Regions from separate parts of the Paraglaciecola sp. 2405UD69-4 genome, predicted to be linked through region 2. Evidence: predicted binding sites of a transcription regulator. Region 2 holds the regulator's gene; the other holds the start of a gene.
What was found. The regulator ArgR, encoded in region 2, controls arginine synthesis, uptake and breakdown. The targets are predictions, from matches to a motif close to ANTGAATANNTATTCANT.

Region 1: the regulator ArgR is predicted to act here: its motif matches at 7,177-7,194, upstream of argC (N-acetyl-gamma-glutamyl-phosphate reductase).

The regions. Positions count from the first base shown of each region.
Region 1 is NZ_JBLIXM010000003.1:366,669-383,309, reverse strand. Features, by position in the region: gene ACMUMK_RS13885 (Spy/CpxP family protein refolding chaperone) at 1-94, shown strand, start outside; gene ACMUMK_RS13880 (DUF885 domain-containing protein) at 273-2,141, shown strand; gene ACMUMK_RS13875 (glycoside hydrolase family 15 protein) at 2,215-5,421, shown strand; gene ACMUMK_RS13870 (methylglyoxal synthase) at 5,520-5,930, opposite strand; gene argE (acetylornithine deacetylase) at 6,001-7,146, opposite strand; gene argC (N-acetyl-gamma-glutamyl-phosphate reductase) at 7,477-8,493, shown strand; gene argB (acetylglutamate kinase) at 8,496-9,290, shown strand; gene ACMUMK_RS13850 (ornithine carbamoyltransferase) at 9,319-10,248, shown strand; gene ACMUMK_RS13845 (argininosuccinate synthase) at 10,377-11,624, shown strand; gene argH (argininosuccinate lyase) at 11,624-12,997, shown strand; gene argA (amino-acid N-acetyltransferase) at 13,008-14,318, shown strand; gene ACMUMK_RS13830 (peptidylprolyl isomerase) at 14,343-15,005, shown strand; gene ACMUMK_RS13825 (MATE family efflux transporter) at 15,222-16,565, shown strand.
Region 2 is NZ_JBLIXM010000003.1:91,470-108,110, reverse strand. Features, by position in the region: gene ACMUMK_RS12640 (AMP-binding protein) at 1-1,251, opposite strand, end outside; gene ACMUMK_RS12635 (alpha/beta hydrolase) at 1,410-2,252, opposite strand; gene ACMUMK_RS12630 (antibiotic biosynthesis monooxygenase family protein) at 2,276-2,572, opposite strand; gene ACMUMK_RS12625 (DUF2937 family protein) at 2,569-3,096, opposite strand; gene ACMUMK_RS12620 (hypothetical protein) at 3,246-3,590, shown strand; gene ACMUMK_RS12615 (DUF2726 domain-containing protein) at 3,722-4,342, shown strand; gene mdh (malate dehydrogenase) at 4,403-5,338, opposite strand; gene argR (transcriptional regulator ArgR) at 5,622-6,086, shown strand; gene ACMUMK_RS12600 (endonuclease/exonuclease/phosphatase family protein) at 6,095-7,279, opposite strand; gene ACMUMK_RS12595 (TonB-dependent receptor) at 7,359-10,385, opposite strand; gene ACMUMK_RS12590 (PhnD/SsuA/transferrin family substrate-binding protein) at 10,720-11,625, shown strand; gene ACMUMK_RS12585 (hypothetical protein) at 11,622-12,566, shown strand; gene udk (uridine kinase) at 12,717-13,340, shown strand; gene ACMUMK_RS12575 (NupC/NupG family nucleoside CNT transporter) at 13,390-14,598, shown strand; gene ACMUMK_RS12570 (2OG-Fe(II) oxygenase family protein) at 14,631-15,470, shown strand; gene ACMUMK_RS12565 (tetratricopeptide repeat protein) at 15,510-16,641, opposite strand, start outside.

The DNA of each region.
Region 1 (16,641 bases), 280 kb from region 2:
TGTTGAACAACAACAAAAAATGAGTGAGAAAATAGAGAAAATGAAAAGTCGTAAGCATCACGGAAAAAAACAAAAGAAACAACAAACTGTTTAATTTATTAAGGTCCCTTAAAATTTATAAATCTAGTTTGTAAGTAACTTGTAAAAAAGCGCCTGTCGGCGCTTTTTTAGTCTTATTCTCAACATACTTACATTTCATTCAAAACACTTTTGTTTTATCCTCGAGCACAATAGAACACCAGTAATTTATTTATCTGGCGCCAAGGATCATAATGAAAAAAACACTAAGTATAATACTACTACTTGCACTAACTGCATGTGAGCACACCTCTTCTTCTCCTAAAACCTTAAGCTCTAATCAGCTTGATATAAACCAGCAAGCTTCTCCTTCAGAGACGGAAAAACTTAATCAATGGTTTTCTGAAAAGTACCAAGAAAAACTCCTAAGATCTCCCATTACATTAACCAGACTTGGAAGAAAGGAGAGATACGGTGAGTTTGATGACTTTAGTGAGGCTGCCGAAGACAAAGAGTTAATGTGGTTGGCTCAAAGTGTGGCAGAGCTCAAACAAAATGTGGACTATGAGCTTTTAACAGATGATGCCAAAGTATCCTATGATATTTGGGTTTATCAATATGAAGCAGCCAAGGCGCTAGCCCCATACAAACATCAAAAGTACATTTTCACACAAATGCTTGGTGCTCATACAAGCCTACCTAACTTTCTAATAAACTTTCATAAAGTAGATGATTTATCAGATATGCAAGCCTATATAAAAAGAATAGGAAGCTTATCTACTGCTATCAATCAATTATTGGCAAGAGCAAAACTGCATGCAGACGAAGGCGTCCGCCCGCCTTATTTTTCTTATGACGCTATTATTGCACAGTCTAGTAATCTAGTGACTGGCGCGCCATTTGATAAATCAGATGTCGACTCTCCCATTCTATCCGATGCCAAAAAGAAAATAAGTGCATTGGTTGTAGCCAACACCATAACAACAGACCAAGCCAAGGAGTTAGAAGCTAAGGTTTTAACAGCACTGAAAACTCAATTTCAACCAAGTTACCAGAGCCTAATAACCTGGTTTACACATGACAAAGCAAATGTATCAGATCAAGCCCAAGGCGCAGGCGCCCTGCCAAATGGCAAAGCCTTTTACGATGCTATGTTACGCAATGCCACAACCACCGACTTAAATGCTAATGAAATTCATGAAATTGGCTTAGCTGAAGTCGCAAGGCTCCTAGGATTAATGGAAAATATAAAACGCCAAGTAAAGTTTACCGGAAGCCTTCAAGAGTTTTTTGCCTTTATTAAAAGTGATGTGACTAATCAAGAATTTTACTACCCTAATACCGACGCAGGTCGGCAAGGTTATTTAGATGATTCAACGGCTTACCTTGAGTATATTCACAGCAAACTGCCAGATTATTTTGGAATTTTACCAAAAGCAGATTTAGTCGTTAAAAGAGTAGAGGCTTTCCGAGAGCAAGCTGGTGCACCGCAACACTACAACCCGGGCACACCTGATGGCTCACGCGACGGTGTCTACTACGCGCATCTGTCCGATATGACCGCCATGCCCAAAAATGAAATGGAAGCCATTGCTTACCACGAAGGTAATCCAGGGCATCATATGCAAATATCTATCGCTCAAGAACTACAAGGTATACCAGAATTTCGCACCCAAGCTTTCTTTACCGCTTACATAGAAGGCTGGGCACTTTATGCTGAGTTGCTCGCACTAGAAATGGGTGCCTATAATTCACCTTATACTGACTTTGGCCGCTTAGTGACAGAGATGTGGCGTGCTATTCGGCTTGTGGTGGATACAGGAATACACTCAAAAGGTTGGACAGAGCAGCAAGCCATTGATTACTTCAAGCAAAATTCACCCATCTCTGAGGGAGCAATACTCGCCGAGGTAAGACGGTATTTTGCATGGCCAAGCCAAGCTACCGCATACAAAGTTGGCATGTTAAAAATTCTAGAACTTAGAGAAAAAGCTAAGTTAGCCTTAGGCGATAAGTTCGATATAAAGGAATTTCACGATACAGTGTTAGGTGGCGGTGCGGTACCTTTAAATGTATTAGAGCAAATGGTAGATAGCTGGATAGCCTCAACGTTAACCAAGTAAACCCGCAATAGAATGACAAAGCAATTAGCGTAAAAATAATACTAGCCTGAAGATTCGGCAAACTGGAGATTTTATGGAAGACATTCAACTGCGTACTAAACTGGATGAGTATTATCATCAAGTCAAGCAAGTAATATTAAACAAACAGCACCCTATTTCTGGCCTTTTGCCAGCAAGTACAGCAGTGACGGTACATGGTAATTATCAAGATGCCTGGGTACGTGACAATGTTTACAGTATTTTAGCTGTATGGGGCTTAGCACTTGCTTATCGCAATATTGATGACGACAACGGCAGAGGGTACGAGCTCCAGCAGCGCACAGTGAAATTGATGCGAGCTTTGCTACGTTCCATGATGGCGCAATCCAATAAAATTGAAAAATTCAAAAAAAGCCGCGCTCCAATAGATTCTTTACACGCTAAGTACGACACAGCAACAGGTGAGCCAGTTGTAGGTGATGACGAATGGGGCCATTTGCAAATTGATGCCACCTCAGTATTTTTACTCACCATGACCCAAATGATTGCTTCTGGTCTCGATCTAATCTGGTCAGAAGAAGAGGTTAACTTTGTACAAAACTTGGTGTACTACATAGAAAGAGCTTACCGCACCCCAGATTTTGGTATTTGGGAGCGAGGAGCTAAAACAAACAGTGGCAATGTAGAACTCAATGCAAGCTCGCTGGGGATGGCAAAAGCCGCGTTAGAGGCACTATCAGGGTTTAATCTTTATGGTACCAAAGGCGCCCAATCTAGTGTTATTCATGTTGTCCCCGACAACATTGCTCAAGCTAATATTACCTTATCAGCCATGTTACCTAGAGAGTCGAACTCAAAGGAAACAGACGCAGCGTTACTTAGCGTTATCGGATATCCAGCCTTTGCTGTCAAAGACAAAGAGCTACTACAAAAAGTTCGTGACGATATAGTCAACAAACTTGAAGGTAATTATGGACTTAAACGATTTCTTCGTGACGGCCACCAAACCGCAATTGAAGATGAAGGCCGTTTACATTATGAAGAGCAAGAGCTAAAACAATTCGAACACATAGAGTCAGAGTGGCCGCTCTTCTATACCTATTTGTATTTAGACGCTATTTTTCGAGATGATAAAGAAAAAGTAGCTTATTACCGTGAGCGCCTCAATACAGTATTAGTTGAGCAAGACGGACAGCAGCTACTGCCAGAACTTTATTTTGTCCCTGAAGAAAATATAGAGCAAGAACGTGCAAATCCTGGCTCTCAACCACGAGAACCCAACGATAATGTACCCTTAGTTTGGGCTCAAAGTTTATTCTTACTAGGTGCAATGTTAGAGGATAATTTACTTCGTAGAGGTGACTTAGACCCGCTTGGAAGACGTCATCTTAAGCAAGCTAAAAAACCAACTGTGCAAATAGTACTTTTAGCCGAAGATGTAGTTTTGCAACAAGAGCTTGCCACTTATGGTGTCGCTACACAAACCCTAGACGATATATCTCCTGTTAAAGTTTATCTCCCTGAACACATTGCCAAAGTGCATGGTCAAATAGGTTTATGCCCGCCACTTGGCTTAACTGGACGCCATGAACGCAGCTTAAAAAGCTTAACAACAAGCCGAGTTTACATGATGGCTAAGCAGCAAGCTGTGTGCCTTACGCCTTCGTTTTTGCAGCAAGAGCACTTTCTTAGTTACGACATTGACTTTTTAGTAGGTCACTTTAAGTCGGAGTTAAACTACTTACACAGAAATTGGACCGAGCTAGGCCGGCCTACTGTCACAGTATTGCTGACTCACAATCTTTTAGAAACCAACAGAGATAGTTTTTATACACTTATAAAACAAATAGATAGCGGTGAAGTAGATGGCATTCCTGTGCGTCATCAACATATGGCTCAACTACTTAACACAGCAACCGTTGAGTACATTGAAAACATTCATGATCTTAATTTACCTGAGTCGCCACTAGCAGACCTATTATATCGCCCTTGCATGTTGCCACTTGAGGGAGAACATCAACCTCTTCTGCAAAGCACAGAACTAGAAATTGCCCTTGAAACAAATATTGCAGCCCTTACTAGCCAATTAGCTGGCGCGAGTAACTTGTATCATCAAATAGCTCTGCTGACCCAGTTAGTCGCATTAACTTCTATCAACCATGATATTGAACTAGATGGGAAAAAACGTAAGTTATATGAACTCATAGAAGAGGTACATGCCCATGCTGGCCGTTTAAGGCTATGGTCAGTGTTACGTCAAGCTACTGGTTTACAAGGTAAGAACGTTGGCGAGATAGATCTAGCAGTCGGCGATCTACTAGTAGCACAAAAATTTATACAAGTAGGTCGTTCATATCATGATGACTCAATTATCACTCGACCACTAAGTGATGATGAGTTACTCGATAGAATCAAAAAATACTGCCGTGAAGATGTTCGAGACCAAGTTTTAACCCAAGAAGTATTGCTATATCTTGGTCTTTTAATCAAATCTCGCCCTGAGTTATTCAGCGAACTATTAACACTTAGAGTCAGTCAGCTCATTATCTTACTAACAAGCCAAATTGTCAGAACTGAAAAAGTCACGGCAGACCAAGCTTATGAAACCTTAATGAACCAGTCACCTTGTGACATTCAATCTAGACTGGAGTCTGTACTTGAAGACTTCCAAATCTTGGCAGACTTACCTCAAAAAATGGAAACGCTTCATGCTCAAGGTAATAGTCAATCTTTAAATTGGAAACAAAATTTAGGGCTAGATGAATTAGCCGTTCCAGAAGAAGGATGGTTAGCTTGGAGACAACATCAAGGTATTATTGACCGCCGTTCGAGCCAGTTTTTGGCAAAAATTTGGAAAATTTTGCACCACACCAGTGGCTTAGTTATCGGTAACAAGTTAGATAAACGTAACCGGATATCCAGCAGTATAGTATTAAGTGATATGACAGAGGGCGAACAAGCTTTTGCCTTACTAATAGAACACATGCTTAACAACATACAGGCCGCTGAATATCGACAGCTAACCATTGAGGCGCTGGAAGCTTTAGCAAGCTTTTTTGAACAAAATCCAAGTTTGAAAATTGATGAAGCCATAGTAATAGACGTAACCATCGGTCATGCTGTTAACCTAGCTCATATAGACAAATACCCAGACCACCAAGCTAACTATGATGAGCATAAGACACAAGCATGGGAGGAGTTCTATGCTCAAGCCCCGTCAAAAAGCACTAGCTTTATCATTTCGGCCTTAAGTCACCTATTAACTGTTCGTCCTAACGAAGCAGCTGCAATAAGTAGCTAATGAAAATAGGCTACTTATAAACAAACCTGGCTTATGGCCAGGCTTGTTTATTTAGCAACTGAGTTCACTTAGCTAAAATTTAAGAGGACTAATGCGCACTATAAATCCGGAATATCTCTGTGGTAAGTAGAGCCTTCAACGAAAAATGGTGAAGTAATTAACATGTCAGCGGTGGCCATATTACAAGCAACAGGCAGGTTCCATACTGAACATAAACGCAAAAGGGCTTTTACATCTGGATCGTGAGGTGCTGGGTTTAATGGATCCCAGAAAAAGATTAGGCAATCTAGTTTTCTCTCAGCGATTAACGCGCCAATTTGCTGATCACCACCGAGTGGGCCACTCTTAAAACAGTGAATATCTAAATTCAACTCTTTTTGTAACAGGCCTCCAGTGGTTCCCGTTGCCACCAACTTATGTTTACTCAACTCTTCTTTATGGGCCAAAGCCCACTTGATTAAATCTGGTTTCTTGTGGTCATGGGCGACCAAAGCAATGGTTTTTTGCATCGATTTCTAAGCCTTACATTTTAGGTTTGTAAAAAAGGGTAACAAGATAAAAGCATTAAACCTACAGTTTTTAAAAACACACCTTACCTATCATTTGCTGCAGTATAGTTACTGTAGGGTTAACATAGTCTAAAGATATAAATTCATCTGGCTGATGAGCTTGTTCAATACTTCCGGGCCCTAACACAATAGTGTCGCATCCAAGCTGGTTAATAAAAGGGGCTTCTGTAGCGTAATTTGCACTTTGATATTTTTTACCGGTTAATCGCTCAGCTAAAGCTAAAATGTTTTGTTCGTCCCTACAGGCAAAAGCTGGCGCACTAGGGTACATCAAATCCAAACTCAAACGATTAGGGTATTTAGAGAACACTGGCGCTAATGCTTCGTCTATTAAAGCCAATGCTTGCTCGTCAGGTAAAGCTGGAACAGCACGCAAATCAAAATTAAGGCTACAATGTCCACAAATACGGTTCTCGCTGTCTCCTCCATGTATATGGCCTAAATTCATAGTGACATGGGGCACTGAAAAACTATCATCATGATACTTAGCTCTAAGCTTTGTCTGTAAGTCCATCAATTGGCCAATCGCCTGATACATAATTTCTACTGCATTCAGTCCCTTATCTGGGTCGCTTGAATGACCAGATTTACCCTGTATTTTAAGGCTTTGTGCAATGTGACCTTTATGTTTATATATAGGAACCAGCTCTGTTGGCTCGCCAATAATCGCCATGTCCGGTTTAATTAATTGTTGCTGGGCAAAAAACCTAGCGCCCGCCATGGACGTTTCCTCATCAGCAGTGGCTAAGACATACAGCGGCTTTTGTAACTTTTGCAGGGGTAAGGTTTTTAATGCTTCTAAAATAAAGGCAAAAAAACCTTTCATATCGCAGCTACCTAAACCAAACAATTTGTTATCTTTTTGTTTCATATCAAAAGGATCTGTTTGCCACCTCCCCTCATCAAAAGGCACAGTATCAGAGTGACCTGACAACAATAAGCCACCTTCACCACTACCTAACTTGGCAAGCATGTTAAATTTATTTCGGCTATCAGGAACTTTTTGAATAGTTATTTCAAATCCAAAATCCCTAAACCAGCCTGCTAACAATTCAATTAGTGGTTTATTAGTCTGATCCATTTTTTCATCAAAGGCACTGATAGAAGGGACTTTAATAATAGATTGATAGTGTTCTATGAAAGATAAATTTGGCATAACCACCCACTTAAATAATTATTCACTATTATTGCATAACTATACAATACATGGCATTCTACGCCTATTATAGATTGGTATAGAACACAGATTTAATGTTACTAGTGTCAGTACCTTAACTTATTTTGGTAACGTAACGAATATGCACATCCTAATTTCTATTTACACTTCCCTGCCTAGCTTCGCCAATATTTTGTTTCGACGATAGCCGAAATTGTGGCGTCTAGCTCACTCTTTACTTTAAACTGTTATGTTTTGGTAAAGAGTGATTTTTCTTTTTCCCCTTTTTAAGCAAGTACAACTCTAAGTAGAGTTGATAGAGAGTTTCTAATGTTGAAAACCTGTATTATTGGAGCCAGTGGTTATACTGGCGCTGAATTAGCCGCTATTGTAGACCAGCATCAAAATTTTGAGCTCGCCGGTTTATATGTATCTAGCCATAGTGCTGATGCGGGTAAAACCTTAGGAGAGTTACATCCTAAGTTATTTAATCAAATTACTTTAACCTTACAGCCTATTGATGAGACTAAGCTCTGTGAGCTAGCTGCTGACTTTGACTTGATTTTTCTTGCAACCCCCCATGAAGCCAGCCACAAATGGATGCCAGAACTTACAGGTAAAAAAGCAGTTGTGATGGACTTATCAGGGGCTTTTCGAATTAAAGATAAACAGGTTTTTGCTGATTTTTATGGCTTTGAACATACAGCCGAGAGCTTATTAGATGAAGCTGTTTATGGATTAGCTGATTGGCACCAAGCGCAAATTAGTAAGGCGAATTTGGTGGCAGTACCCGGCTGTTATCCAACAGCTTCCTTAACTGCTCTTAAGCCATTGCAGCAGGCGCAACTCATTGAAGATGGCCACCTTCCTATCATCAATGCTACGTCTGGTGTCTCAGGTGCAGGACGTAAAGCCTCCTTAACTAGCAGTTTTAATGAAGTGAGTTTACAAGCTTACGGCGTACTAGGCCACAGACACCAGCCTGAAATAACTGACTACCTTGGTACACCTGTAATTTTCACCCCCCACCTTGGTAATTTTAAACGTGGGATATTAGCCACAATTTGTGTCAAGACTCCGACAGGCACAACACCAGCCCAAGTAAATGAAGCCTATCAGTCAGCCTATAGCGGTTCATCCATAGTAAGGCTTAGGAATACTTGGCCTAAAGTGGATGATGTGACTCATACCCCTCATTGTGATTTATTTTGGAAACTAGATGAAAAAACAGGGTATTTAATTGTCACTAGTGCAATTGACAACCTTTTAAAGGGTGCTGCTTCACAGGCGATGCAATGTGCTAATTTACGCTTTGGATTCGAATCTCACTTAGGGCTGGTAAATTAATCATGTCAGACAAACAAAAGTTAGTTATTAAAGTGGGAGGGGCATTTATGCAAGCCCCTGAAATCGCAATACAGCTATTAAATACCATTTCCAAATTACAAAGCTCTTACCAAGTAGTTTTAGTTCATGGTGGTGGCACTATGGTTGAAGAACTATTAAGTGCCCTTAGCTTAACCAGTCAAAAAATAGACGGCTTACGGGTTACCCCAAAAGAGCATATGCCTTACATAACAGGCGCATTAGCAGGAACAGCAAATAAACAGCTTTGCGGCCTAGCCATACGCGCTGGTATAACTCCTGTAGGACTGAGCCTAGCCGATGGTAATATGTGTAACACCACAGTGTTACGAGAAGAGCTTGGTTCAGTGGGTACAGTTGAAGCTTCCCAAAGCACTCTTTTAGATGCACTCGCTGATACAGGTATGCTTCCTATTATCAGCTCAATTGGCGCTGACACCTCAGGTAACCTGCTTAATGTCAATGCAGACCAAGCAGCCACTGTTATCGCTCAGCTTCTTAATGCCCAACTGTTACTCTTGTCAGATGTACCTGGCGTACTTGATGCGGAAAAATCTTTAATTGAGCAGTTAGATCAAGAAAAAATCGAACAGCTAATTGAAGAAAACGTTATCCGAGATGGTATGATTGTAAAAGTACAAGCTGCACTAACCGCGGCGACAAGCTTAGGCCGAAGTGTGACTATCGCAAGTTGGAAAAATTCAGAAAAACTACTCGGGCTGTTGCAACAACAAGCAATTGGAAGCAAAATTTCGCCCTCAACAAAAACAACGCACTAAATTCGCAGTAAATATACAAGGTATGATCATGAAAAAAGATCTTCTCTCATTTAAAGATTGGAGCGCAGAGCAATTAACCGCATTGCTTGAATTAGCGAAAACCATAAAAAGCAACCCTAGTGCGTATCGTAATGCGTTAGACGGATTATCTGTTGTCGCATTATTTGAGAAACCTTCACTGCGAACCCGAGTTAGCTTTGATATAGGTATCAATAAGTTGGGAGGGCATTTAGTCTACCTCGACAGCCAGTCAAATAAATTGGCAGGACGTGAAGATGTAAAAGATATGGGAGCTAATTTAGCCTGTTGGGCTGATGCTATTGTGGCCAGAGTGTTTGCTCATAGCACCCTTGAAGAATTAGCCGAATCAGCAAAAGTACCTGTTATTAATGCCTTATGTGACATGTACCACCCTTGTCAGGCAGTTGCTGACTACTTAACTATTAGCGAGCACTATGACGATCTTAGTAAAGTAAAACTTGCATACATAGGTGATGGAAATAACGTCACACATTCTTTAATGTTAGTGGGTGTCGCTTTAGGGTGCGAAGTTATAGTCATTACCCCTAAAGGTCACGAGGTTGACCCACAGATAACCAGTATCACAGAAAAGCGTGCTGCTGAGTTTGGTGGCAAGTTAACTGTAAGTAACGATATTGACGCCGCTATTGGCGCTCACGTGTTATACACAGACACTTGGCTATCTATGGGTGATGATACGCCTCTAGCTGATATTAAAGATACCTTTGCAGGATATGAAATAGACGAAGCGCTAATGAAAAAGACAGGTGCTGATTATGTCCTACATTGCCAGCCAGCGCATAGAGACTTAGAAATAAGCGGAAGCTTGATTGACTCAAAACAATCTTTATTATTCCAACAAGCTGAAAATCGCATGCATGGTCAAAATGCAATTTTAGTGGAATTGTTAGCAAAAGACTTTAAACCGAATTCGTAAATAGCAAACTCACTCTAGTTTGCAAAAAACAAAATAGTGTTAGGTTGTAACAACAAACCTAGCAAAAAAATACACTAACGTAGTATCAAAAAACATTAATAGAGATACTGCTATTAACAGGAAATATCATGGCAATCGCAAAAAACAAACCTATCAAAAAAGTGGTATTAGCTTACTCTGGTGGACTAGACACCTCTGCAATTATTCCTTGGCTAAAAGAGAACTATGACTGTGAAGTTATCGCTTTCGCTGCTGATGTAGGCCAAGGTGAAGAAGAACTTATTGGGTTACACGAAAAAGCAATCGCCACTGGCGCAAGCGAATGTTACATAGTTGATTTAAAAGAAGAGTTTGTTGCCGATTATATCTATCCAACCATTACCACAGGTGCGGTATACGAAGGCGAGTACCTTTTAGGTACATCTATGGCCCGCCCAATTATAGCCAAAGCTCAAGTTGAAATTGCACGTAAAGTAGGTGCAGATGCGCTATGTCATGGTTGTACAGGTAAAGGAAACGACCAGGTGCGCTTTGAAGGTACCTTTGCAGCCTTAGCACCTGAGCTAACTGTTATCGCTCCTTGGCGTGAATGGGACATGGTTTCTCGTGAAGACTTACTAGACTATCTAGCTAAAAGAGACATCAAAACAACTGCCTCAATCACCAAAATATATAGCCGAGATGCAAATGCTTGGCATATCTCCCATGAAGGTGGTGAACTAGAAGATCCTTGGTGTGAACCTACCAAAGGTATTTGGACAATGACAGTTGACCCAGAAGATGCGCCAGATGAAGCTGAACGAGTTCACCTTACATTTGACCAAGGTAAACTCACTAAGGTAGATGGAGAAGAGCTCACTCCTTATGGCGTACTAATGAAACTAAACAAGATTGCTGCCGCACACGGTGTGGGCCGTATCGATATAGTAGAAAACCGTTTAGTAGGCATGAAGTCTCGCGGATGTTACGAAACTCCTGGTGGCACAGTTATGATGGCAGCATACAAAGCCCTTGAGTGTTTGGTGCTTGATAAAGCATCTTTGAAATACCGTGAACAAATTGGTTTAGAGTATTCTCACGTTATGTACGATGGCCGCTGGTTTACTGCGTTAAATGATGCGTTATTGGCCGGTGCCGCAAGCTTTGCACAAAAAGTAACGGGCGAAATAGTGGTTAAACTATACAAAGGTCAAGCCACAGTTGTTCAAAGAAAATCACCCAACAGTTTATACTCTGAAGATTTTGCAACATTTGGTGCAGACGATGTTTATGACCAAAGTCATGCTGAAGGCTTTATTCGTTTATTCAGCTTATCTAGCCGTATAGATGCCATGAACAAAAAAGGCATAGCTTTTAAAAATACAGGGATAGAATAATGAGTTTATGGGGAGGCCGCTTTCAAGACGGTAGCAGCGCCATGTTTAGAAGGGTAAATGATTCATTACCCTTTGACCGTGCTTTAGCAAGTCAAGACATTAGAGGCTCAATTGCTTGGTCAAAAGCTATTTGTAAAGCAGGCGTATTGACACAAGACGAACAACAACAATTAGAAGGTGCTTTGCAGGCTTTATTAGTTAAAGCAGAAGATGGCACCCTAGATTTTGATGCTAGCAGTGAAGAAGATATCCATAGTTTTGTGGAAGCTACCCTTATCGAACAGTTAGGTGATGTGGCCCGTAAATTACATACTGGCCGTAGCCGTAATGACCAAGTAGCCACTGATTTTAGACTTTGGACCCGAGAGCATGTTGATCTATTGGTTGCCGATCTAGAAAACGTAAAAGCCTCGCTTGTTGCTACAGCTAAGCTAAACAAAACAGTGATCTTACCTGGGTACACCCATTTACAACGAGCTCAACCTGTACGTTATCCACATTGGTGTTTAGCTTACGTAGAGATGTTTAAGCGTGACATTAGCCGATTAAAGGACTTACGAGCTCGTTTAAACCAATCTCCACTTGGTTGCGGTGCATTAGCTGGTACAACCTACCCAATTGATCGTCAAGAAATAGCTGACGACCTTGGTTTTGACAGCCCATGTTTAAACAGCTTAGATGCAGTATCGGATCGTGACTTTGTACTAGAGCTGTTATTTGCTGCAAGTACTAGCATGATGCATATGTCTCGTATGGCTGAAGATTTAATTTTCTTTAACTCTGGTGAAGCTGGCTTTATTACCTTAGGTGATGAAGTAACATCTGGCTCATCGTTAATGCCGCAGAAGAAAAATCCTGATGCATTAGAGCTAATGAGAGGGAAATGTGGCCGTGTGTTTGGCAGCTTACAAGGCATGCTAGTGACAATGAAAGGTCTTCCTTTGGCATACAATAAAGATATGCAGGAAGACAAAGAAGGCCTACTTGATGCGGTAACTCAATGGCACATATGTCTATGTATTGCCTGTGAAGTGATAGACAGCATCAAGTTAGACTCAGAGCGCTGTGCAAAAGCTGCCCGTGAAGGTTACGCAAACGCAACTGAATTGGCTGATTACCTTGTTGCTAAAGGCATTCCTTTTAGAACGGCACATGATATTTCAGGTCAAGTCGTATTGGCTGCTTTAGAGCAGAAAAAAGCCATTGAAGAACTTAGTCTAGAAGAGCTTAAAAAGTACTCTGACTTGATTGAAGATGACGTGTACGAAATTCTGCAACTTGAATATCTAGTAGATAAACGCAGCATTTTAGGTGGCACAGGTATTAAGCCCGTAACTGCAGCGTTAGATGCTGAATTAGCCAAAAGTAGCTAAGGACTCAATAGTGGTTGTATCTCATATCGATAGCGTAAAAATTATTCGTAATTCGGCGCCCTACATCAATGCTCACAGGGGTAAAACCTTTGTATTGATGTTTGGCGGTGAGGCCATCGAAGATGAAAACTTTGCCAATATCATCCATGACATCGCGCTATTAAATAGCTTAGGTGTCAGGTTAGTATTAGTACATGGTGCACGACCACAAATTGATGAAAGAGCTCTACTTAGGGGCTTAACACCTCGATTCCATCGAGATGTACGTATTACAAATAAGCCTACCCTAGAGTGTGTAAAAGATGCGGCTGGATCTGTAAGATCCCAAGTTGAAGCACTACTCACTATGGGGTTGGCTAACTCTCCTATGCATGGCTCACAAATAAGAGTGTGTTCAGGAAACCTAGTAGTCGCTATGCCTATTGGAGTACAAGATGGCGTTGACTACGAAAATACTGGGTTAGTAAGACGTATTGATGTAGATGGTATTAACGATCACCTCAACGATGGCTCTATCGTACTTTTACCTCCTATGGGATATTCCGCCACAGGCGAGGTTTTTAACCTTTCACATAAAGATGTCGCCACTAATGCAGCCATTGCATTAAATGCTGACAAGTTAATCTTATTCAGAGAGCAAGACGGTTTGATATCTGAGGACGGAAGGCTACTTAGAAGCATAGAGTTAGATCAAATTAACGACATGCTTACCCAACCGTTTTATGCACCCGAGAAGCAGTTATTTGAAGCCATAATCTCTAGTTTAGAAGCTGGTATTAGCCGTTGTCACTGTGTAAGTTATCGTCAAGACGGTGCGCTATTACAAGAGCTGTTTACTCGAGATGGCGCAGGCTCATTAATATCGCAACGTTCATATGAGCAACTAAGACATGCAAATGTTGAAGATGTGGCTGGTATTTTAAAACTAATCAAACCTTTAGAAGAAAAAGGGATATTAGTCACCCGCTCAAGAGAGCGGCTCGAGCAAGAAATTGAACACTTTATGCTACTTGAAAGGGATGGCATGACCATAGCGTGCGCTGCACTTTATCCCTATACAGAAGATGAAATGGGAGAATTAGCATGTGTCGCTACGCACCCTGATTACAGGGGAGGAAATCGTGGTGAACGGTTACTCGAAGCCATTAAAAAACATGCACAGCAGCAAGGGCTCAGCACCATATTTGTATTAACCACTGTCACAGCACATTGGTTTCAAGAGCAAGGCTTTAAACAGGCTACCCTTGACGACCTGCCTGCTAAAAAGAAGCAACTTTATAACTTTCAACGAAATTCAAAGGTGTTTAAACTAGAGATCTAGTTAACTGACGTTAAGACCTCTTATATGAAGCAGCACTTCTCATTAAACACCCCATTTTGTATCACTGTAATTTTCGTGCTTTTGTTTTCAAGCTGCGATTTGTTTACAGATAAAGCAATTAAGCAAGCTGAACAGTTTATTACCCAGCAAGATATTGATAAAACTACCGAAAATTGGAAAACTGATTTACCCAAGCCTCCCGAACTAAACTTTACTAAGGGAGCAACTTACCTTTGGAAACTATCGACAAGTCATGGGGATATAGAGATCACCTTTATGCCCGAAATTGCTCCTATGCATGTCTCTAGTACAATTTATCTTACAACTTTAGGTTTCTATGACGGTTTAGTATTTCACCGCATTATTCCCGGCTTCATGGCTCAGGGGGGCGATCCACTAGGAACCGGGAGAGGTAATCCAGGTTACGCTTATTCTGGTGAGTTTGATGCTAATACTAGGCATACAGAAGCAGGTATGCTCAGCATGGCAAATGCAGGCCCAAACACCGACGGAAGTCAGTTTTTTATTACTTTTGCCGCAACCCCTTGGTTAGACGGAAAACATACCATTTTTGGCCAAGTCACCCAAGGTATGGAAGTGTTAGAAGCAATGGAAAATTTAGGCTCGCGAAATGGACGGCCTAGTGAAGATGTATCTATTATCAAAGCTAGTATCGTGACTGATTAGCATTAGAGCCAATATCTATTAACCGCACTTGACTGCTATTTGTTGAGTGCGGATTGCTTCTTCTCCTAGTCACCATAAACTCCCCCTTCCTTTGAAATAACCGCCAGTCATTCAAACGACTGTACCTTATTGTATTAGACTCAAACATAGGCCTAAACTTCATGATAAAGTCTCTTTAAAGGCTTTTTAGGCACTTACATTCTTGCAGGCTCAATTTTGCCCACTGCTAACTTACAGATTAGATACAACCTAACAATGGCATGGCCACTGGCATTTAACGCATTGCTGGTTCAGTCCATGTTATTAATCGACACATTTTTAGTCGCCCCCCTTGGTGAGCTCGCTGTCGCTGCTTTAGGAATAGCCAGCACACTCATTGCTTTTATTCTCGGTGTAGAGATTGCTATCGGCAACGGCATACAGCTACTAGTAGGAAGAGCTTTTGGCTCTAAAAGCCAAGAAGAACTAGCAATAGCCTATTGGTCAGGGCTGGTGATCAATATCTCTACTTCTGTGTTATTTTTCCTTATCTTGACTATTTTCGACACCCATATAATCACAGCCATTACTAACAATGCGGCTTTGATACCTGTAACTGAAACTTACCTATCAATCACTAAATACATAGTCCTCATTACCGCTTATACCCAAGTGTGTACTGCACTATTGAACGGCTGTGGTAAAACCCGAAAGCCATTACAAGGCTTTATGATTGAATTGCCCATCAATGCAGCTATCAGCTACATACTTATAAACGGCATGGCTGATTACCAAGGCCTAGGTGTCGAAGGTGCTGCTTGGGGGAGTCTAATCGCCGTCATAATTAGAGCTGCATTTCTCCATCTAGTATTAAAAACAGACCTCACAATAAACCTTAGCTACCCAGTAAATCGCAAATTATCAGCTGAAATTGGCCCTCAGTATCTTGAAATTTATCCTATTGCTGCAAACTTCTTGGTGCTATCTGTTGGCGCGACCATTTATCACCTTTTATTCGCCCAATTAGACTTATATTCCTTTGTTGCCATCACCCTTATATTTCCATGGATCAGAGCCGGAACTCAGTTTCCAAACTCATGGGCCCAAGCCTCAGCTATTACTATTAGCCAAACATTAGGACAAAAGGATACCCAAAACCTTAGTTTGTTTGTAAGTGCTGCAACAAGGATAGGCATGTGGATTTCTGTAGGGGTTGCATTAGTGTTTATTATATTAAGCTTATCGGTACCCATTATTTATCCAAATATTGCCCTGCAGACACTTAGCGCCATAATAGCTATTGCTTCACTCTTCATAGCCTTACCTATAGTCAGGGCATACAACACAATAGCTGGGAATATTCTAAGGGCACTTGGCCAAAGTAACCTAGTATTGAAAATTCACTTTATTACACAATGGCTAGTAGCATTACCGCTATGCGCAGTGCTGATCATATATCTAGATGCTTCAATTTTCTGGGGGTTTGCCATGATCCCTCTTGAAGAAGTTCTGAAAATTTATTGGTTTTATCGATTCAAAAAACACTATGTGAGTCTTGCAAACAAAAAGCGGGAGTTGTAACTATGAAGATATTGAATGTGTCTTAGCTAAGTGGGCATGAGCCATAGTGAAATAAAACATGCAACAATAGCTAAGT
Region 2 (16,641 bases):
TGGCACGAGTACAGCCTCATACCAGTTAGATAAAAAGCCTTTAAATAGCTTATCTAATTCCATTTTTTTCCAGCCTTGACTTGCCTGGTTTCCCTCTTCATTTAGTACAATTAAGGCCGCTAACTTACGACGCTCTGTACCAATGACTACAACAAAGGCATCATCTATAAATGGATGCTGTTTAAGCCTATTTTGAACCTCATCTAGAGACACTCTTTTCTCTTCGATTTTAACAACACTATCTGCTCGCCCAAGCACTCGAAACCGATAATCATCTAGTATTTGCACCCTATCATCTGCATTGTAAAGTGGCTCAGAGATATATGATGAGGAAATGGCAAGTAAGTCACTACCTTGTTGATATGAGATTTTCACTTCGTTAAAAACGTGCCAATCTTCATCTGATAATGATTGTCTAGCACGCCATCCAATTCCACCAGTTTCAGTGCTCCCAAAAACTTCTATCAATTGACATTGTAGCGCCTGTTGTAGAGCTACGTTTTTATTCGCATCTAATGGACCGCCAGATGAGAATATGTTGCGTACCTTAGCCTTAACTGCAGCTAAAGGATTATCTGCGACCATGCGTTGCAGCTGAGCTGGACTAGAAATAATAGTGGCAGCCATGCAGCTATCCGCTGCAATTTGAGTTGCCATTTGCTCTGGATATTCATATGCCTGTGGCACAAAGGCATGCCCTTTATTTATAGGCCACAAAATTTTGTACAATAACCCGTATATATGCTGATGGGGTACAGTAGACACAAACACTGTTTCCTTAACGTATGCATGAAACTTACTCTCCAATGCATCTACTTCCCTGTGCAAAAGCTTATAAGGCTTAATAATTATTTTAGGGGTCCCTGTGGACCCAGAAGTGTAAAAATAAACCTCAGCTTCAGCAGAAATAGTTAAGGTAAGTTCAGCGACCGGTAAACAATCAATATCGGACGTAAATGTTGGCGATATAAACTCTGGCCCCACACTCGCATCTACTGACAACTTTACATGCTTGATATGTTCAGGCTGTGAATTTTGGGGCAGAACCACTGATTTACCAGATGACAACAAGGCATAAAACAAAGCAGAAAAAACAAAACTGTCAGATTCGCTAAGAAGCCATTTTTTAGCCGGATGAGCCGAAAAGAGCCTTTGATATTTGTCGACAATGCCAGCCCATTTAGAAGCACTTTGTTCTGAACCAACAAAACAAACTTGTGATGACTTAAGGGTGAAAAAAGTTGGAGTCATTTGAGTAATTCGCATTCCTACTGAAGAACATTGCGGCTGTTAGGTCAACAGCGATAAGGTGATTTTACAATGATACAAAAGTCAATTCTAACGCCACAGCAACAGGAATGCGAGTACCAGTGACCCGCCATAAGACAACAAGCTAATGATTTTAACGCTTAACTATCGGGAAACAACCACATCAAGCCATTTCTTATTACATCAGGGGTAGCTGAAAGATGGTTTTGATTTTGTATAGTCGTAAACTTGTAATCCCACTTTGAGTCTTGTGAAAGCCAATAGTTAACCCATTGCTGGGATGGTACTTTATATTTTTCATCATCAAACTCAGCAATAGATACAAATACTTTAGGTCTATCCTGTCTTTCATTTAACGGGCGCTTAAACAAATCTAAGTTACGATATAACGCAGGGTTACTTGCAATCACGCCAAAGAATGGGGCCTTACCATACATACTAGAAAACAACCCAAACTGCCCACCTAAAGATTGTCCAAATAAGATCTGTTTTTGCTTATCAAGCCTATATTTTTTCTGCATAGTAGGCATTAACGTATCTATAAAAAATTGTTCAAAAACTGCTGCGCCTCCCCAATGCTCACGCTCACTGGAGGGCGCTGTAAAATCATGGCTTCGATCATTACCTTTGCGCCAGTCATGGGTACCGTAACTTATTCCAACAAGGATCATAGGTGGAATATCTTTCATCCATCTTAGATGAGTGTAATGGGCAGAAAATAGCGGAAAGGTAGTCCCACCATCTAATAGATACAGTACCGGAAATGTTGCAGATTTTTGTTCTAAATACTCTTCTGGCAAACGAACAAAAACATGATAGTTATTCTTACTAGTTGTCTTTTTTGGGTTTAATAGCTCAAAGTACTCAACAGTGCCTAGCCCTTGTAGTTTCTCCCATTTAACCTCAGAAGCCGCTGCCCCAAAGGCCATTATAAAAAATAAAGCACCGAAAGTTAGTTGCTTTACAAACAAAGTTATTTTCATACTACCCTCAAAAAATCATGGCTTTAAGTAAGTTGAATATTGTGAAAGTGCTCAACACTTGGAAAGGGATCGTAAAAATGATGTAACAAAGCTTTCCATTGTTGATATTCAGGTGACTGCCTAAAGCCCACAGTATGGTCTTCTATAGTTTGCCATTGCACCAGCAACAGATAACGATTATCTTTTTCTATAGACCTTTGCAACTGGTGCCACATATACCCTTGCATTGAAGAGATGATAGTTTGAGCTTGTTTAAAGGCCGCTTCAAACTCCTGTTGTTTTTCAGGAATGACATCAAGTATGGCCTGCTCTAAAATCAAATTTTATCCTCATGTTTATGGGGTTTAAGACACATCACGCAGTACCCGAAAAGATGCAATATAGCTTCTATCAAGGTGGCACTTAAAAAGCCAAACAACACACCCCAGACCAATGCTTGCAAGTCAATTAGGATCACATAACTATATTGTTCCATAGTCTGCCCAAAGGTGTCACCCTCAGGTGTAACAAGCACATGAAAGGTTCGCTGCAAAGCACTTTTAGATAAAACCTCTTGTTCAGCTTTTAAAGAAATTACCCGGTCAACGATATAGCGAATATTTTTAGCATCATCAATAAACACTGCATCTTCACTTAATTCGTAATGCCTTAGGAGTGCCTGTATGTCACCGGCAAAAAATCGCTCTGCTGTTTGTTGAAATCCAGCCAAAATCCCCTGCGCTTCAGTAAGCTGGGCATTAACTCGCTTTTCATATTGGTCAACCACGGCAGGCACTTGAATACCAATTAATAACCCGCTACAAAACAACATCAACCTTAAATAGTCTAAACATAGTTTTATCATTATTATACTCACTGACTACACAGCATACCTTTATGGCGCTAAATTACCTTGCTGCTAACTTACTGAACTTCTATAGTAAACAAAAGGACATCTTAGGAGATACGTGTTTGTTAAAATATATCTTAAAATCAGCCAGCGTACTGCTCATAATGAATTCAACTAGCTTGAAAGCAGATGAACTCGTGCTTACTGAAACCCTTGCACCAAGTGTCAGTCAACTCTGCCCTACAGATTTTTACACTTTGCCCTTATATCCAAACCCCAAGTTCTGCCAACAATTTGCGACGACTCTACCTGCAAGCTTGTCTTATTTTGCCGCAAGTGCTCCTAAAGCTACCCGAGACTTTTATCTTACAGAGCTAGGTGAAGCTGAAGACGAGAAGATCTTAAAGGGCAGAATTGTTTTACAATATGCTGACGGTCAAAAAGTTGTTGTTATATCTAAAGACGGAGCAGGAAGCCAAATAGATATACTTGTAAAATCAACAAGTTAAATAATACTCCAAACGTTTCTAACCCTATCCAATTTCCGCCAATCAGCTTTCTAGTTCATTGGCACTTTCTTTGCTTATCCATGTAATAAAACATATTTGTCAAAATACTGACGTTAGCGCGTGGAGAGATCATGGAACTTGGAATTATACTGATGATGTTACTGATAATAGTGGCAGTAGCAGCGATGAAACTTAACGAACCTGGGATAGCTTTTCCATTCAAAAAGAAAGGTAACTTGTTTACCCCAGTTGAGCGTACTTTCTTAGCTTTAATAGACGATGCGGTAGGTAAAGACTATCGAATATTATGTAGAGTGAGAATGAATGATATTTTAAGCATTCGTCAAAGCACCAATAAAAAGACTAGCATTAGCGCCACCACTCGAGCGAGTAGTAAACACTTAGATTTTGTTTTATGTTCAAAGCAAGACATGTCACCCGTTATGGCAATAGATCTTGTCCATATGAAAGGTAAAGACGGCTATAAAAGTCAACGAGACTATTTCGTCAGTGGAGCATTAGATGCTGCCAACATTCCCCATGTAAGAATCAAGGTACGCTCAGGTTATACGGCGGCACAAATTCGTGAGTGTATTCATGCTAAATTACCTAAACCACAGCTGAAACAGTTAAGTCCACCAGCCTCTCAAGGAAAGAGTGCCTTAACCAACGAATTAACCGGCCAGCCTAAACCAACACGTCCAATCAGAACAAATAAAACTGTACCTAGGAATCCAGTGGTTCCAGCCTAAAGTAAATTGCAGATACAAAAAAGCCAGCGATTAGCTGGCTTTTTACTGTGTAAAGCTTGATTAACCTTTAACGAAATCAACACCAAGGGCGATATCGCCACGAAGGCCTTCAATCATTGAAGCTTTAGCGTTTTCTTCGAATTCACTTAACTCACCGTAAGATAAAATCTCTTCTACGCCATTTTTACCTAAACGTACAGGGTGTGAGAAAAATACTGCATCATCACTGTTTGTTTCAACGTAAGTATACTCAACCACATTTTCACCACGCATTGCATCAACAAGTGATAAACAAAAACGAGCAGCAGCTTGTCCCATAGATAGTGTCGCTGAACCGCCACCGGCTTTAGCTTCCACCACTTCAGTACCAGCGTTTTGAATACGAGTAGTTAAACTAGCTACTTCTTCATCAGTAAACTCAACACCTTCAACTTGTGACAATAATGGTAAAATAGTAGTACCAGAGTGACCGCCGATAACAGGTACATGAAGGTTAGCTGGGTTTAACCCTTTTAATTCACCAACAAAAGTTTCTGCGCGGATAACATCAAGTGTTGTTACACCGAATAATTTGTTTTTGTTGTAAACACCTTTAGCTTTAAGTGCTTCAGCTGCAATAGCAACAGTTGTATTTACTGGGTTGGTAATAATACAAGTACAAGCTTCTGGACAGTTATCTGCGATACCGTCAACTAGGTTTCTCACAATACCTGCGTTAATATTAAATAAGTCAGAACGATCCATACCAGGTTTACGAGGAACACCTGCTGGAATTAATACTATGTCACATCCAGTTAATGCATCTGCTAAATCATCTTTACCATAGCCTTTAACTTTAACATCAGTTGGTATGTGGCTTAAATCAACAGCAACACCTGGAACTACTGGAGCAACATCATACAAAGATAACTCTGAACCTGCTGGTAATTGAGTTTTTAACAATAAAGATAACGCTTGGCCGATACCGCCGGCTGCACCTAATACAGCTATTTTCATGATTCTCTCCTGTGAAATACTTTCTGCGTTGCAATAGTTAAACTACTGCTAACGAGGTTGTGAAATACAAGTTTATGCTTGTTTAACGGTTTGTAACTGAATAATTATACAAGGATCTCTTTGTTTTTAATATATACATAAGCTGATGATTATTATTCAACTAAAGAATAAATAGAGCCAAACAGTTCCAAAAAAGTGATCAGAATTACATAAAGGTTATAAGGGCAAATTGCGAAAACCCAAGCAATGCGGCAAAATACTCTAACTAAATATCGAGGGACTTATGGCAAGTAGTAAACAAGACGCGTTAATTAAGGCATTTAAAGACATCTTGAACACCGAAAGTTTCGGATCCCAAGGTGATATTGTCGACGCTTTAAAAACACAAGATTTTGACAATATTAGTCAATCTAAAGTATCTCGAATGTTAAGTAAGTTTGGGGCGGTCAGAACGCGAAATGCTAGAGGCGACATGGTTTACTGTTTACCGCCAGAGCTCGGCATGCCAACGGCCAAAAGCCCATTAAAACAACTTGTACTTGATGTAGTACATAACAACTCTATGGTAATTATCAGAACAAGCCCTGGGGCTGCCCAATTAATTGCAAGGTTGCTAGACTCTTTAGGTAAAAAAGATGGTGTATTAGGAACCATAGCAGGTGACGATACGATATTTATCGCCCCTGCAGATATAAACCATATTGAGGACACTCAAAGCCGTGTTGAAGCACTCTTTGAGAATGTATAAAGCAAGGTTTAGGGCTTAACTTTTATATCAACCCACACTAACCTATGGTCTGATGAACTTTTTCTATCTTTAATGAGTTTGTAAGTCAGATCATCTTTAGTGGGCCAAAATACTCCACTATTTAAAACACCTAACGAATTTGATGGTAAAACATAATCTGCCCTCATTCTCCAAAAAGCAGTGTGTTGCCCAGCATATGAGTTGTTTATAGTGTGTAACTTAGCGCCTTCACTTTCAGGGATAAATGAATCATTTACCCTTGGGTGACTTAGTAAACCTTGAATACCTGCCTTTTCACCGTCGCCCTCTACAGGCGATGCATTTAAATCTCCTACAATTACAAAATGCTTTCCAGAAAAGCCACCTTTAGCACCTAGATCATCATATATATAAGCCGCTTGCTGTTCATCTGAAATATAATCGGTCCAAAAACGGATCTCATCATGGTTCCTTTTACCATTACGATTTTCTGGTCCATCAAATACTGGAGGTGTTGGATGGCTTGCTAAGAGATTAAGGGTTACTCCATTGATATCAATTGGAATATCCCAATGGGATTTTGAAGATAGTCTTAAAATATTTTGCGCAGCTTGGTTAAAATAAGCTTCGCCAGACTCATCTTTTATACTAGTTAAAAGATTATTTGGCATATCTTTCCATAAGAATGTTTGGAAAGTACGAACGTCACCTTTTAGGATTGGGAATTTACTTAAAACTAACATCCCATATTGACCAGGATATGCTCCAAAACCAAATGCATCTCCATGGGAGCCTGAAGCAACACCGTCTTTATCTAAGTCTAGCCCTGAGTCTAAACCTGTATTTACAGGTGCAGAATAAAAATAAGGGTATACCGCAGCTTGAGAGCCGTTCTGTGGCACGGATAAATAATTATCTATAAACGCTCTAATATCAGTTACTGAGCTAGACAAGTAGTCAAACTCATTGAGTAAAATGATATCCGGTTTATTACGCTGAATGATTTCAGCAATATTCTGTATTTGTGAATGGCCACCGCTAGCCAGGTGAATACTTAGTTCATTGCCACTAACGTTTTCACCCTGCTGCACATAATTACCCGCTTCCATACTCACGTTAAAGGTTGCCACACGAATATTCTGCAGCGTACTAGTTGAGTGACACCCAGCTAAGCAAACCATTATATACAAGCCTATAGTTATTCGATTGAACATCGTATTACCTTTTAATTTACGACTAAATAAAAAAGCCGGCTCAAATGAGCCGGCTTTTAATTCAGTATTTAACTAAAGATTAAAATCTGTAGCTAATTCCTACACGAGCTTCCCAAAGTGATGCATCACCTTGACGGCTCTCTGGAGAAGAAGTGCCAACAGTAGCAGTATTGAAAGATACTTCTTCTAAGATTCCCCAATCATCATTAAGGAAGTTAGTGAAGTTATCAATCGTAAAGCTAAGAGTTGCCGAATGATCGTCTTTAAACGCTGGAATTTCCTGTCTAATAGCGATATCAGCTTTTGCCCACCAGCCACTTTCTTCGCCGTTACGCTCATTACCAATAGGCAATACATTATTGCTATCTAAATAAGGCGTGAATCCAAATACAGCATTACTATCACTAAATGATAAAGTTCTGCTATATGGACGGCCAGATTGTGCCAATGCATACATGTTGAAACGTGTATCTAAACCATCAAACAACTCAACTACATAACTAAAATCAGCAGTGAAGCGATGTGCGATATTCCAATCAGATAACGAAGAGACATCTTCATTAGGGTTAGTAAATGCACGGTACTGATAGTTAGAGAATGCAACAGAGCTAGTCATAGGCTGTACATCTTCAGAGTGGTTGTAAGTATAACCAGCTACTACGCGTACGCCGTTATCCCAAGACTTTTCTAATGTACCAGTTAGTGAATAAGAAGTTGACGTTTCACCAGAGTTAGTTAACTCAAAAGCTGCCAATCTGTTACTTTCGTAAATAGCATAACCTTCATCAGTTGTACCAACTTCATCTAAATGAGCAGCCAAGATCATTGCTTGGTTTTGGGTGAATGATACTAAAAGGTCAGCATTTAAAATAAAGTCTGACTCAGTAACATGGGTAACACCTGCAGATAATTTCCACTCGCTTGGCATTTCAAAGTCAGGGTCTAGATAGTTCAACTCAAAGTTTGAACCTTCACCGGCAGAAACTGCAGCATCTAGCTCAGAAGGAATGGCATAACCAGGACCTGCAGTCACACCTTCTTCACCGTTAACCCAAACAATATCATCATCAAATAAGCTGCGCGAACCGTCTGTATAACCGAAGTCACGACCACGAGCTCCTACTTGTGTAGTATTAGAACCTGAGTAGTTATTAGACATCCAAACGTTCGGGTTACCACCAGAGAATAGACCTAAACCACCGCGGATTTCTGTACTGTCACTTACTGTATAGTTTAAGCCGATACGAGGTTGTAATAAGGATACACCATCTAAGTTAGCTGAATTTGAGAACCCATAATCAGCGACAAACTCAGCATTCTCTTCAGGATTATCTGAAGAAGTGATCCAGTCGTAACGTAAACCAGCAATAACTTTTAAATCATCTGTTAAATAAAATTCATCTTGTGCATAAACAGAGTGAGAAGTGTAACCCCAGTTTGCAGCTGCATCATCTAAATCCCCAGATATCGCGTAGTTATAGTAAATAGCATCAGCAAAACCATTTTCAAAGTTTTCTATACCGTCGAAACGAATTTCAGTTTCACTATGCTGCACGAACAAGTTGAATATATCTAAGCTATCACTCTCATAACCAAATGTAGCAGTATGGCCATTATCAAAATAGTAGTTACCACGCAATAAGATACTAGTTGCATCCCAATCTAGATCGTTAGCTTGACGGCTATCATCTGAACCGATATAAACGTCAACATCATCAGTTTCAATACGGATCTCACCAAAGTCGTTACCACCAATTGTCCCGTCTCCACCAATAGAGTTTTGACGGTTATCTAACTCAGTACGAGATAAACGGATTTCTGTAGAAAATTTGTCTGTCCAATCAGAATAGAGCACACCCACATAAGATGTTAACTCAGCACCACGCTCATATAGGTGGTTAGAGAATTCAAATTCATCTGAATCACCATCAGATTGAGCAATATTGTTACCATCGTTATAGTTGTAAGTAAATGAAGCACGGTGTTGTTCGTTAATATTCCAATCAATTTTAACTAGAAGCTTTTCATCTTCATTAGGTAAACTTGAAGGTATAGAACCAGGATCATAATCATATAAGTCATTGGCTATACGTACAATTTCATCTAACTCATCTTGAGTGATGTTAACTTCATCTACAGCACCAGATCCAATCGCACCACGGTCAAATAAATTAGCACCTTCAAGTTTTTCGTATGCAGCAAAGATGAAAAGCTTATCTTTAATAAGAGGCGCGCCAACTGAGAAGCCGTAACGTTTTTCAGTATAATCACCAATATTTACAGCATCACCTTCTAGTGAATCACCACGTAAGCTGTTACTTCCATAATCGAAGAAAGCTGTACCATGTACTTCGTTAGTACCAGTTTTACTTACAGCACTGATGTTACAAGCTGAGAAACCACCGTAAATTACGTCGAAAGGAGCAATTTCAACCGCTACACCTTCGATTGCATCAAAAGAGAAAGGCATTCTTTCAGTAGGGTAACCGTTTGAATTAAGGCCAAACAAGTCATTCATACGGACACCGTCAACAGTTAAGCTGTTGAAGCGCGGGCTTTTACCCACACATTGAATGCCGCCACTGCCGCCTTCATCTACATATATACGCGGGTCGATACGAACAATATCAGTAATATCACGGTTTATTGCAGGGGCGTTTTGTAAAGTAGAAAGGTCAAAGTTTGCACCAGGTCCAATTTTACCAAATGCTAAACTACTTACTTGAGACGCGGTAACAGAAATACGCTCTACATCTTCTTCAGATTGTAAAGCACGGTTAAGCGGTGCAGTTTCACCTAGACTTAGATAGATATCGCTTATCGTTTGATCAGCAAACTTATCAGAATCAATTTCTACTGTATAAGGACCACCAACACGCAGACCATTTAGGTTAAACGCACCAGAAGAGTTAACAATAGCAGTCTTAACAGCACCTGTTGGAACGTGCGTTACTTTAACTACTGTACCTGCAGCTGGATTACCTTGAGGTCCAACTATTGTACCAGTCATCCCAGAAGAGGTAACTTGTGCCATTGCAGCTGTAGACATACCTACAGAAAGTGCTACTGCAATCGCTACACGATTGAGTTTAGATTTATTGAACATTGTGTGTTTCCTAAGTTTTGGTTTTTCTAAATTTTCGCATATCAAGCATGCTTGGCGTGCACCTTACAGGCTAAATATTTCATTTTTATTTAAACTATTTCTTTATTTTTATATCTAACTAATGCCTTTGGAAAACAAAGGCAAAAATACATCCTATGTCCTATCATCCAATTTACCAGCTCTACTCATACTGAACTTATTCAAAAAAGTAAAAAGCATTTAACACCATTCAACTCATTTTTTTATAATTACTTAAATATCAATAAGTTAACAACAACAAATAAACTTACCTATTGCAATAAATAAGACTAACTGGTGAAATTGGCATTCTTTAATGCAACAAGTAAGTTTAGCTCGATACATTTTGATTACTTTTCTCCACTACAATAGAACAATATTAATCTCATCGATAGTGATCGCTGTTGTAATTATGTGGTCTATTGGAACAAATTTTAATCAGAAAAAAGTATCCGCGATTCCAAATTTAATCGTTGAATATGAAACTTGTTTAACCAGCTCTACCACTAACCATAACACTTTTATTGCATTTGTAATAAACAAGCACATTGCCACCTTGTTACTTGATAAGCTTTGTAAAGATAAAGTAATCAACAATCAATTCGGAAAAATCGAAGTAAGATGGAGCAATAGAGACCAAGATATTATTCAGTATGTAGGCAAAGGGATTGCTCAGCTTGCCTTAGTAAAAGAAAACTTAATGCAAGCTTTTGCAATAGAACAGACTTATGGATATAAAGTCATAGGAACTTATCAAAACTATTCTGCTTATTTTATATCCTTGAAAGAAAAGCCCGAAATAAGTAAACAATACCTCTGGGGCAAAACGCTAGGTTTGTTAGATTACCCAAGCAGTCGCTCGGGTCATATTATTCCTAAAAAAATTCTCAAAGATTTAGGCTTAACCGAACAAAGTATCAATATCACCTATGCCACCAGCCATGAAGAGTTACGCAGTTTATTGGCGTCTGGAGACGTGGATATTATCTCTTCCTATTGGCAACAAGAAGACAGCGAACGCTTTTCTCATAATTATATTACCCAAATAGAAGAAGACGTAAGTGGTAGTAAATGGTATCTGAAAATGGATACAGACAATACAGATCTAGTGTGCGGAGCCCAGAGGATTTTACTGCAGCTAACTCAAGACATGGATTCAGAGTATTACAACCAAATCATTGTCCCTGAACAATGTAATGCCAACAAAGTAGATAGCCAATGACGCAAACGCAGAAGTTATACTTAAAACGTTTAGGTTACTTTTTATTACTTTGGGCTCTGCTACAAGGTGTTTATTCTTCTGCCCACTACTTTCAATACCAACAAGAACAAAGGTTTTATCAACTTAATATCGAAAAACGAATCGCACTCGATATAGGCAAACTACAGCTTGCAAACCCTGCATTAAGTGTAGTGTCTGACAAACCATCGGTTACAATTTATATTAAGCAGCTAAATCAATACTTAGAAAACCAAAGCGCTCCCGCTCGTTTGTCTAGAATTCAGGATGTTGACGTTTTTGTTGATTCGGATTTTACGCTTTTAAACTCTGAGCTAAATCCAGCTAATCAAAAAATCACCTTAGGTTTAGCTTTATTACCTTGGCACTTTTTAACGACTCTCAACCCAGTTGCATTATTATTTGCAATTTTATTATCCGTCTTAGCCTATAAGCTGCAACCTAAAAAGACTGAAGAAGAAAAAGAGTCACTGAAAGCCTCTTCAGCAGCAGTGAGACCTATACTATCGATTAATCTCCACAACAAAACACTATGTCATAGAGAAGTAAACAGAAATGTTAAACTGTCAAATAAACCATTTTGTTTCTATGTTGCACTTTTAGAATACTGCGTTAAAGAACCAGAGCCCTATCTTAGCCAGAGTAAAGATGTTCCTGAAGATATCATTGCTTTAGCTAATAAGTACTTTTATCGATTAATCGAGTTAGGACATACAAAGCGCAAAAGGCCAGACTTCAATACAAATCTAGATAAAACTTTAAGTGAAATTAGAGCTTCTTTAGATATGGTGTTCTTACATCAAACTACAGATAAAAAAATGTTTTACCCACCAAAAGCGCAGGGAGAGGGCTCTAGATCTAAATTACACAATTACGCCCTTGAGCATATAGCCGCAGAAAATTTAGAAATCATTGGAAAATAAAACTACCAAAAGATACTGCTGATTGCTGAAAAATTAAACTAACCATTAATTTTAATGGTATTAGTTTATTGAAAGCAGAGTTCAGGTGCTGACTTTTCCTTGCTTCACTGTTATCTTTCCGACAGTCTTAAATCAATTGTCTGGAGTGGTATGTCTACCCCATTAGTTATTGCTATTTCGGGAGCGTCTGGCTCCGGTAAATCCTTATTTACAGAAAATCTGCTTAAAGAGTTTTCCGAAAAAGGCAAGTCTGTACAAATTTTACGGGAAGATCATTACTATCGCTCTCAAGATCACCTTCCTATGAAGGAGCGAGAGCAAAACAATTACGATCACCCCAAAGCCTTCGAGCATGAGTTATTGGTGCAACACCTAGAAGCTTTAAAGAATTGGGACTCTGTTGATTACCCTAGCTATTGTTATAAAACCCACACTAGGCTTGAGAAAACGGAACGTTTGAAATCAGCTCCGGTTATTATTATCGAAGGTATTATGTTGTTAGCCAATGCAGCGCTACAACCAATGTTTGATATAAAGATTTTTGTCGATACACCTCTAGATATTTGCCTACTACGCAGAATGAAAAGAGATATTGCAGAAAGAGGCCGTACGCTAGAGTCGGTAGCCAACCAGTATGAATCAACAGTGAAACCTATGTATCACCAATTCATTGCGCCGAGCCGCTTTACCGCAGACGTGATAGTGACTCAAGGTGGCGAGAACCGCATAGCGCTAGACGTAATAAAATCACATATTCAGCAAAGCTTATTATAAAAGCTTGTTGTTTCATGCTGCACAAAAAATAATAAAAAAGGAATAAAGTATGAACAGTCTAATTGGCGTAGCTTTAATGTTACTTATCGCCTATTTATGCTCAGCCCACAGGCATGCTATTAATTGGCGCACAGTGGGTGGGGCGTTTGCGATACAGGCTGCAATTGGCGCATTGGTGCTGTATTTTCCACCAGGTATTAGTTTTTTACTATCTTTGACTGGATACGTGGAGAACATCATTAGTTACAGCCAAGACGGCATAGACTTTATATTTGGCCCTATGGGTAATAAGTCTATGGGCTTTATATTCGCATTTAATGTTTTACCTGTCATAGTGTTTTTCTCTTCTTTGATTACCGTCCTATATCATTTGAAAGTTATGACAGTAATTATTCGAGTCATTGGCGGATTTTTACAGTTTTTCTTAAAAACAAGCCGTCCTGAGTCTATGTCAGCCGCCGCAAATATTTTTGTTGGGCAAACAGAAGCGCCATTAGTTATTAAACCATTTATACCTAATTTAACCCGTTCTGAGTTGTTTGCTGTCATGGTAGGTGGCTTAGCATCAATTGCAGGGTCAGTGATGGCTGGTTATGCAGGTATGGGAGTGGATATAAAGTACTTGCTTGCGGCAAGTTTCATGGCGGCTCCCGGTGGGTTATTAATGGCCAAAATTATTATTCCTGAAACAGAAGAGTTCAAAAATGAACTTGACCAGAAAACTGTCGAAGATAATCAATACGCCAATATTTTTGATGCTGCAGCAAGTGGCGCCGCTTCTGGATTACATTTAGCACTAAATGTTGGGGCTATGTTGCTGGCTTTTATAGGCCTTATCGCTTTATTAAATGGTTTAATTGGTTGGGCAGGTGGACTGTTTGGTGCCGGAGATTTAAGCTTTGAAGTAATCTTAGGTTATCTATTTCAACCTGTTGCTTGGGCACTAGGCGTACCTTGGGATGAAGCCAATATAGCCGGCAGTTTCATCGGCCAAAAAATGGTAGTAAATGAATTTGTTGCCTATTTAGATTTTCTTAAGTATCAAGCTGAGTTGTCACCCCACACTCAAGCTATCGTCATTTTCTCTTTATGCGGATTTGCCAATTTCTCATCAATAGCGATATTAATGGGTGGTATAGGAGCGCTAGCTCCCAACAGACGCAAAGAGATTGCACAATTGGGGTTAAAAACAGTCTTGGCTGCCACTTTATCAAATTTGATGAGTGCAGCTTTAGCAGGGTTCTACCTGAGCCTGTAAAATTATTTGTAGATTTGAGTTGAGAGTAAACCATGGAATTAATAGCTGTAGATTATCAGGCGCCAAATGCCGATAAATTATTTGTAGAGTCATTACACAAAACTGGATTTGGTGTATTAAAAAACCACCCTATTAGTCAGGAAAGGGTCACGAGCATATATAAAAATTGGCAAGTGTTTTTTAATAGTGAAGAAAAAAATGAGTTTTTATATAACCGTGAAACCCATGATGGTTTTTTCCCAACTAGTGTTTCCGAGACCGCGAAAGGCTTTAAAAAGAAAGATATAAAAGAATATTTCCACTTTTACCCCTGGGGCCGCTGCCCAGAATCACTAAAACAAGAGATAGCTGACTACTACCGTGATACAAACGCATTAGCTTCTGAACTATTATCTTGGGTAGAGAAATACTCACCGGCTGACATATCTTCTAAGTACACTCAATCTTTATCGAGTATGGTAACTGAAAGTGAACAAACCTTATTACGCATTTTACATTACCCACCTTTAGATGGTTCAGAAGAAGTAGACGCCATTAGAGCGGCTGCACATGAAGATATTAACCTGCTAACTATTTTGCCTTCTGCAAACGAACCTGGTCTACAAGTAAAAGGTACGGGTGATTCATGGATTGATGTGCCATGTGATTTTGGAAACCTTATTGTTAACATCGGAGATATGTTGCAAGAAGCTTCAGCAGGCTACTTTCCATCAACTACTCATAGAGTGGTAAATCCTGAAGGCAGTGATCAAACTAAAGCTCGTATTTCACTTCCTTTGTTTTTACACCCTAACCCAGAAGTTGTTTTATCAGACAGATATACAGCGAAAAGTTACTTGAAAGAAAGGTTAGAAGAGCTAGGTGTTGCCTAGCTCCTATTGCTATTCAAACCACTAAATATAGCAGCTTGTTTACAAGCTGCTTAAAAAGTCCATTTTGCTTTGATATTTTTCTTCATCATGATCACTCACTGCTTTAGTTTTAGCGAGTTTTAGGTAGCGAGCACTTTTTTCTAATTTACCGGTTTCATAATACACTTTAGCAATACCATAATAGCCTTCGTGCATATCTTTATTTAACCCTAGAGCTTTTTTAAAATGCTCTAACGCTTGGCTCCAGTTCCTTTGTTCAATCTCTTGCTCACCTAAACTTACGTGGTAATAAGGATTTTTACTTCTCTTACGTTTAACTTTATGAATGATTTCCTGAGCTTTCTCTTGTTGGTCTGTATGCTTATATAGATAAGCTAGGTTCTCCCAAGCAGTTAGGCTGTTGGGTTCAAAATCAAGGGCTTTCAGGTACGCTTTTTCTGCTTTATCAAAGTAATTATTTTGACGATATAAAATCCCAAGGTTAATCCAAGTGTTATTAAGTCTAGGGTAAGTCAAAGCAGCTTGTTTAAAGTATGCGTAAGCCTTGGAGTAGTGCTTCTCAACTAGAGCATCAGCACCCTTGTTATTGTAGAACATAGCAATAACTGCTTTTTTAGGAATAATTTGTTTTGAAAAAAGTTCTCTTGACGCTTGAGGATCAAAGTCAATTTGAAAACTTCTAGGCCCTAGAGATAACGTATTATTGCGAACATTTGGGGTATATTTAAGATTTATGTGGCCATTTAAAAAGCTATATCCATCCCTTCGGGTCCAATACTCAGGTATAAGTACCTCTTGAAATTTAATATTCAACCCAGCCTCTTGAGCCAAAGCATAAGTCATAATAGACATGGATAAACAATTTGCAGCTCTTTGTAAAAATGTATCGTTTGCCACAGTATTAGCGCTGGCTTGATACAATAAATTTAACTCTGAGCGGTCAAATAAGTTATGCACCAATGCTTGCGCCTTGTCTACTTCGCTGTCAAAAGGCTCTATTGTATCGAAAACAAACTGCTTAGCCTTTGCACCTAAATAGAAAATCTCTGGTTCTGTTTCAATATGGTGATTTAAAAACTCTGGAAACCCCTGATCATAAAACAAAATTGCAGGCGCCTGATTAGAAAAATTTGCTGTCCGTGTGGATTGGCACCCAAAGAGCATGACAGAC